Actinokineospora baliensis: one gene and its partner. The protein of the gene in region 1 interacts with the protein of each later gene in a pairwise test. Links are inferred from orthologs where the notes say so. Each region holds a gene or a part of one and is shown in the gene's direction. Other genes may lie near its edges.

Region 1 (3,206 bases):
ACCAAGGGCGCCAAGGACTCCCAGGGCTTCACCGCCTGCCTGCGCCAACTCGCCGGTGACGTCGCGGACGGGCAGTGCAAGACGGCGGAGTCACCCGCGGACGTCACCTGCACCCTGCCGCGGTCCTACACCGTCAACTACGCCCAACTCGGTTCGCGTGAAGAGGTCCAGGAGCTGTTCACCACCGAGCTCAACGCGATGACCGGCAGTGATCACGTCGTCGCGGACTGGCGCGGCAACGGACTCGGCGGCAGCTACCGCGCAGGGGTCAAGGACGGTGCCGGGGTCCTCGTCTTCACCGTCGCCGATCGTCCGCTCGTCGGATGGGTCTCGCGCACCGGGGCCCGCGACCTCACGCCGGACACCCTCGCCGACTTCTTCACCGCCGAGGTCCAGCCGGGTACCTAGTGGCCCGACCCAGTGCTAGCGCCGCCGGTTGCGCAGCGCCAGTATCCCGAAGACGATCGCCGCGACCAGCCCGCCGATGACGGCGATGTCGATCAGCGTGCTCTCCAGCGCGGACGGCGGTTCGATGGCCACACCCCCGATTGTGCCCTGCGCCTAGACTGCGTGGCGATGCGCATCACCGCTTTCCGTGCCCTGCTCGCCGACGAGTTCGGCGCCCCGCTGGCCGAGACCATCGCCCACGACCACGTTTTCGGCGCCCTCGGCGGCCGCACCGTCGAGCAGGCGCTTGACGCCGGGATCCCGGCGAAGGAGATCTGGCGGGTCGTCTGCGAGGTCTTCGAGGTACCACCCGAACGGCGCTGAGCGGCCGGGGCTCCGGCGTGTCGGTCCGCGGGGTCGAACAGGTGTTCGCTACTCTCCCATCCACAACGGCCCCGTTTGTCCACAGACCGGCGGTGCCCGCCGACAATCGTCGGTCCCTGCCCGTAGCGTGCTCGGCGTGAGCACGAAACAGACCCGAGGTGGATCGAAGATGCCAGCAGCACCCGACCGGGACAAGGCGCTTGAGCTCGCCCTGGCCCAGATCGACAAGAACTTCGGCAAGGGATCGGTGATGCGCCTCGGCGAGGAGGGCCGCGCCCCGATCGCCGTCATCCCGACCGGCGCCATCGCCCTCGACGTCGCCCTCGGCATCGGTGGCCTGCCGCGCGGCAGGGTCGTGGAGATCTACGGCCCGGAATCGTCCGGTAAGACCACCGTCGCACTGCACGCGGTGGCCAACGCCCAGCGCGCGGGCGGCATCGCGGCGTTCATCGACGCCGAGCACGCGCTCGACCCCGAGTACGCCAAGGCGCTCGGCGTCGACACCGACGCGCTGCTGGTGTCGCAGCCAGACACCGGTGAGCAGGCGCTGGAGATCGCGGACATGCTGATCCGCTCCGGTGCGCTCGACATCATCGTCATCGACTCGGTCGCCGCCCTGGTGCCGCGCGCCGAGATCGAGGGCGAGATGGGCGACAACCACGTCGGCCTGCAGGCCAGGCTGATGAGCCAGGCGCTGCGCAAGATGACCGGCGCGATGAACAACTCCGGCACCACCGCGATCTTCATCAACCAGCTGCGCGAGAAGATCGGCGTGATGTTCGGGTCCCCGGAGACCACGACCGGCGGCAAGGCGCTGAAGTTCTACGCCTCGGTCCGCCTCGACGTCCGGCGGATCGAGACCCTCAAGGACGGCGGCGAGCCGGTCGGCAACCGCACCAGGGTCAAGGTCGTCAAGAACAAGGTCGCCCCGCCGTTCAAGCAGGCCGAGTTCGACATCCTCTACGGCAAGGGCGTCAGCCGCGAGGGCTCGCTCATCGACATGGGCGTCGACCAGGCCATCCTGCGCAAGTCCGGCGCCTGGTACACCTACGAGGGCGACCAGCTGGGCCAGGGCAAGGAGAACGCCCGCAAGTTCCTGCTGGACAACCCGGACGTGGCCGACGAGATCGAGAAGCGGATCAAGGAGAAGCTCGGCATCGGTGCCAAGCTCGACGCCGACGAGACCGCCCCGGCCCCCGTCGAGTTCTGATGCCGGAGCACACCCCCCGGACCGAGGGGACCGGGTGGTGGCACGACCCCGACCCCGGGGCGGCGGCCGAGACCGCCCCGGGGACCTGGTGGTCGGACACGACCGAGCCACCCGAGCCCGTCGCGGACGGGCAGTGGTGGGCGGAGCAGCCTGCTGCGCGCCCGAAGGCCCGGAGGTCCACTGAGGACACCGGGTCCGAGCCCGTGCGGCGCAAGAGGAATCCCCCCGCCGAGGTGTCGCCGGAGGACCAGGACCCCAGCGGTTCCACCGGAAAAGTGGGGCGAGCGCGGCAGAAACCAGCCGCTCGCCCCGAGCGGGGGCGAGCTGGCGCTGGGGAGTCTGTTGAGGCGCCGCCGGAAACCCAGGACCCCACCGGTGCCGCCCTTCGGGAGTCTGGCGGGGAAGTGGGGCGGGTGCGTCAGAAGTTGGCCGAGTTGCCAGCCGCACCCCGCCCCGAGCGGGGCCGATCCGGCGCGTCTGGCGCCAGGGAGCTCGTTGAGGCGCCGCCAGAAACCCAGGGTCCCACCGGTGCCGCTCGTCGGGAGTCCGGCGGGGAAGTGGAGCGGGTGCGGCGGAAGCTGGCCGAGTTGTCGGCCGTGCCCCGTCCTGAGCCGGAGCCTGACACCGGGGACGGGGAGGCGGGGGCTGGTCGGCGGGGTCGCCGGGAGCGGGAGCTCACGCCGGATGAGGTGGCCGCCAAGGCTCGGGACATCTGCTACCGGCTGCTGGCCGCCCGCGACCGGACCAGGGTTGAGCTCGCGCAAGCGCTGCGGCGCAAGGAGATCCCCGATGACGTCGCCGAGGTGGTGCTCGGGAAGTTCGACCGGGCCGGGCTGATCAACGACGCCGCGTTCGCCGAGAGTTGGGTGCGGTCGCGGCACACCCACCGCGGGCTGGGGCGGCGGGCGCTGGCGACGGAGCTGCGCCGCAAGGGGGTCGACGACGAGATCGTGGCCGAGGCGGTCGCGGCGGTGGACACCGACGCCGAGCAGGAGCGCGCCGCGGAGCTGGTCGACAAGAAGCTGGGCGGCATGCGCGGCCTCGACGAGCAGACCAAGGTCCGCCGCCTCGTCGCGATGCTCGCCCGCCGCGGCTACGGCGAGGGGATGGCCTACCGGGTCGTCCGCGCCGCCCTCGACGCCGACACCGCGCACGACTAGAAGCAACCGCGCCGTCACGCCGGGTGATGATCCACTCCCCGCGGGCGGAGATTTTCGGGCGCCGG
Region 2 (3,272 bases), 4.2 Mb from region 1 along the record:
GCCGCGACGGCGTGGTCGTCTACCCGGCCCGCTTCCAGTTGGTCCTGGCCACCAACCTCTGCCCCTGCGCCCCACCAAGAGACGCCGACTGCGTCTGCCCACCCCAGGTCCGCAGGCGCTACACCGCCCGCCTCTCCGGCCCCCTCCTGGACCGAGTAGACCTCCGAGTCCGCATGCGCCCCATCACCGCCATGTCCCGCACCCTCGACCCCGAACCGGAGTCCACCACCACAGTCCGAACCCGGGTGGCCGAGGCCAGAGCCAGAGCCACCCACCGCTGGTCCCCCCACGGCTGGCGCACCAACGCCGAAGTCCCCGGCCCAGCCCTCCGCCGCGAGTTCGCGCTGCCAAGGGAAACCACCGCCCTCCTGGACCGAGCCCTGTCCACCGGTGCAGTGACCGCCCGAGGCGCCGACCGCTGCCTCCGAGTCGCCTGGACCCTCGCCGACCTGGCCAGCCACCCCCAACCCACCCGAGACCACGTCACCGCCGCCCTCGACTTCCGCGACCGAAAACTCACCTGACCCGCCCTGCCCTCGGGAGCCCGCCCTGCTCCGCCCAGCCTTCGGCCGCGAGTGGCCTGGAGCTTGGCGGATCTGCAGGGCGCCTCGACCCCCGCGCGATCACGTCGCCGCTGCGCTTGAGCCGTGATCGAAAGCTCACCTGATCCGATCACCCACCCAGGAGTCCGCCATGCCCGCCCAAACCTTCCGCCGCGAGTGGCCTCGCCGCTCGCCGACCACTCCCAGCCCAGCCGAGACCACGTCACGGCCGCCCTCGACTTCCGCGACCGAAAGCTCACCTGACCCGCCCGCCCGCCGCCGTGAGTGGCGTCGATCTTGGCGGACCTAGTGGGAGCACCCCGATCCACCGCGCGATCACGTGGCCGCTGCGCTCGAGTTCCGTGATCGCATAGTCGCCCATTTCCTCTGTCCAAGCCGGATCAGCCTGTTTCTGGCTGCTCTGATCATTGTCATTTCGTGTGAAACCAAGGAGTTCGTGATGAGTCATGTCGTGGTTCCCGCGCGCCTTCTTCCCGGTGAGTGGCGGGTTGTGCCGACCAGATCCGGGGGAGTGCGGGCGAAGTTCGTCGTGGGTCGTAGGCGGGTTGTGCGTGGGGAGTGGGGGAGGGGCCGTGGATGAGGTTCGGTTGGCTCGGGCCTACTTGTCCCGGGTTGCGGAGCCGCCCGCGGGGGCGTTGGGGGTGTTGGTCGAGCACCTCGGGCCGGTGGAGGCGGCTGGGTTGGTTCGGCGCGGGGAGGTTCCTCGGGCGGTGTTGGACGAAACCTCTGCGCGGGCGGGGGTGGAGGTCGCAGCGGCGGATTTGGAGCGGGCGGCTGCGGCTGGGATTCGGCTGGTCACGCCGGAGGATGAGGAGTGGCCTGCTTGGCCGCTGCTGTGCCTGGCGAACGCGCGGGATCGGGGGCTTCGGTGGGCGGCGCCGCCGTTGGCGTTGTGGGTTCGGGGGCCGGCCCAGCTCGATGAAGTCCTGGGGCGGTCGGCGGCGATCGTTGGGGCTAGAGCGGCGACCTCGTACGGGGAGCACACGGCGGCGGAGTTCGCGTATGAGCTGGCTGGACGGGGTGTCACCGTGGTCTCGGGTGCGGCTTTCGGCATCGACGGCGCGGCGCACAGGGGGGCGTTGGGGGCTCAGGGGACAACGCTCGCGGTTCTGGCTTGTGGGGCGGACATCAGCTACCCGGCGGCGCACACGACGTTGCTCAACCACGTCGCGAAGCAGGGGGCCGTGATCAGCGAGTACCCGCCGGGGACGACTCCGGCGAAGTACCGGTTCCTGGTGCGCAACCGCCTGATCGCCGCGCTGGCCGTCGGCACGGTCGTGGTCGAGGCCGGTCGGCGCAGCGGGGCGCGCAACACCGCCGCTTCGGCCGCGGCGCTGGGCAAGCCCGTGCTGGCGGTCCCCGGGCCGGTCAGTTCGCCGATGTCGCAGGGGTGCCACGACCTGATCCGCTCCGGCACCGCGACCCTGGCCACCTCCGTCCCGGACATCCTGGAGGCGGTCGGCGCCATCGGCGACGTGGCCGACCCGCGAGCGCCCTCGCCCCCGCGCCCGACCGACGGCCTGGCCCCGCAGGCGGTCCAGCTGCACGACGCACTGTCCCGCTCGTCCCCGGCACCACCCGACCACCTGGCCCGCGCCTGCGGCGTCCCGCTGGAACGGGTCCGAGCCCTGCTCCCCGAGCTCGAACTCGTCGGCCTGGCCAGGCGCACCGAGGAGGGCTGGTTGGGCACCTGAGGAATGCGGAGTTGATGTTCGTGGGCGCGGGGGGTGTGGCGATGCTTGACCACGCCTGGCTCGTGCCGCAGCGTGGCGGGGTGTCACGTGCTGGTGGTCGAGCAGGCAGAGGTCGAGGGGGGCAGAACCCCCGGGCGGACCTGCTCGCCGTACGGGATCGGCTGCCGGAGCCGGTGCGCGCCGCCCTGGTCCAGTACGAGCGGCATCTCACGCACGAACGGGGGCACTCCCCCCACACGGTCCGCGCCTACCTGGGGGACGCGGTGTCCCTCTTGGGCTTCCTGGCCGGAATCGACTCGCCCGCAGGCCCTCGATCGGGTGAATTCAGTCCACCGTTGGGCGAAGCGGGACGGCCGGGGGATGCCGGGGACGGGGTGGTCAGCGGGGGTGGTCACCGACCAGGCACAGCGGGTGCCATTGCGCAACTTGCCAGGATGGCGGGAAACGGCGACTCCGTTCCGTACGACGATGGTGACTGTGGCGACCCGAATCCGAGCGCTGACCCCGCCGCCGGGGAATCCGGCGCCCTCCGACCGGCGTTGGACGACGACGTGGCAATGACCGAGGTACCCGTCCCGGCCGGGGCTCGCGAGCGGGCGGGCGCGACCGGGCTCGCCGGGGTGGATGTGGAGTTGCCCGGCCTGCGCGCGTGGTTGGCCGCCCAGCACGCCGCCGGGGTCGGGCGGACGACGCTCGCGCGGCGCGCGGCGGGGGCGCGCGGTTTCACCGCGTGGGCGCACCGGGAGGGGTACCTGTCGGCCGACGCCGGGGCGCGACTGGTGGCGCCCAAGCGCCAGCGCGTGCTGCCGTCGGTGTTGCGCCAGGACCAGGCCGACGGCGTGATGCTGGCCTCAGCGGCGGGCGCGCGCGAACAGGACCCGGTCGCGCTGCGTGATCACGCCGTGGTCGAGCTGCTGTACGCGACCGGGGTTCGCGTCTCCGAGCTGTGCGGACTCGACGTGACCGACCTCGACCTGCGCGAGCGGTTGGCCACCGTGCTCGGCAAGGGCGGCAG

The links.
Region 2: the proteins of recA (region 1) and dprA interact in binary tests that used the Bacillus subtilis proteins (3 or more experiments, as listed by UniProt). The link is inferred for Actinokineospora baliensis from one-to-one orthologs.

Annotation. Positions count from the first base shown.
Region 1 is NZ_JAFBCK010000001.1:7,455,284-7,458,489, reverse strand. Bases 64-2,960 are described here. They hold recA (recombinase RecA), read left to right. Parts: upstream 64-940; coding sequence 941-1,981; downstream 1,982-2,960. Other genes in these bases: JOD54_RS34905 (regulatory protein RecX), read left to right, coding at 2,671-2,960; JOD54_RS32800 (DUF3046 domain-containing protein), read left to right, coding at 577-771; JOD54_RS32805 (Hsp70 family protein), read left to right, coding at 64-408. Also shown: more of JOD54_RS32805, read left to right, coding at 1-63; more of JOD54_RS34905, read left to right, coding at 2,961-3,141. UniProt on the Bacillus subtilis protein: Multifunctional protein involved in homologous recombination, DNA repair and competence.
Region 2 is NZ_JAFBCK010000001.1:3,239,353-3,242,624, forward strand. The notes cover bases 234-3,196. They hold dprA (DNA-processing protein DprA), read left to right. Parts: upstream 234-1,135; coding sequence 1,136-2,257; downstream 2,258-3,196. Other genes in these bases: JOD54_RS15505 (YifB family Mg chelatase-like AAA ATPase), read left to right, coding at 234-524; JOD54_RS35050 (hypothetical protein), read right to left, coding at 2,341-2,472; JOD54_RS15520 (tyrosine recombinase XerC), read left to right, coding at 2,815-3,196. Also shown: more of JOD54_RS15505, read left to right, coding at 1-233; more of JOD54_RS15520, read left to right, coding at 3,197-3,272. UniProt on the Bacillus subtilis protein: Protein that helps load RecA onto ssDNA during transformation. Binds cooperatively to circular ssDNA, is able to bridge different segments of DNA. Favors the loading of RecA onto SsbA- or SsbB-coated ssDNA and formation of RecA-DNA filaments.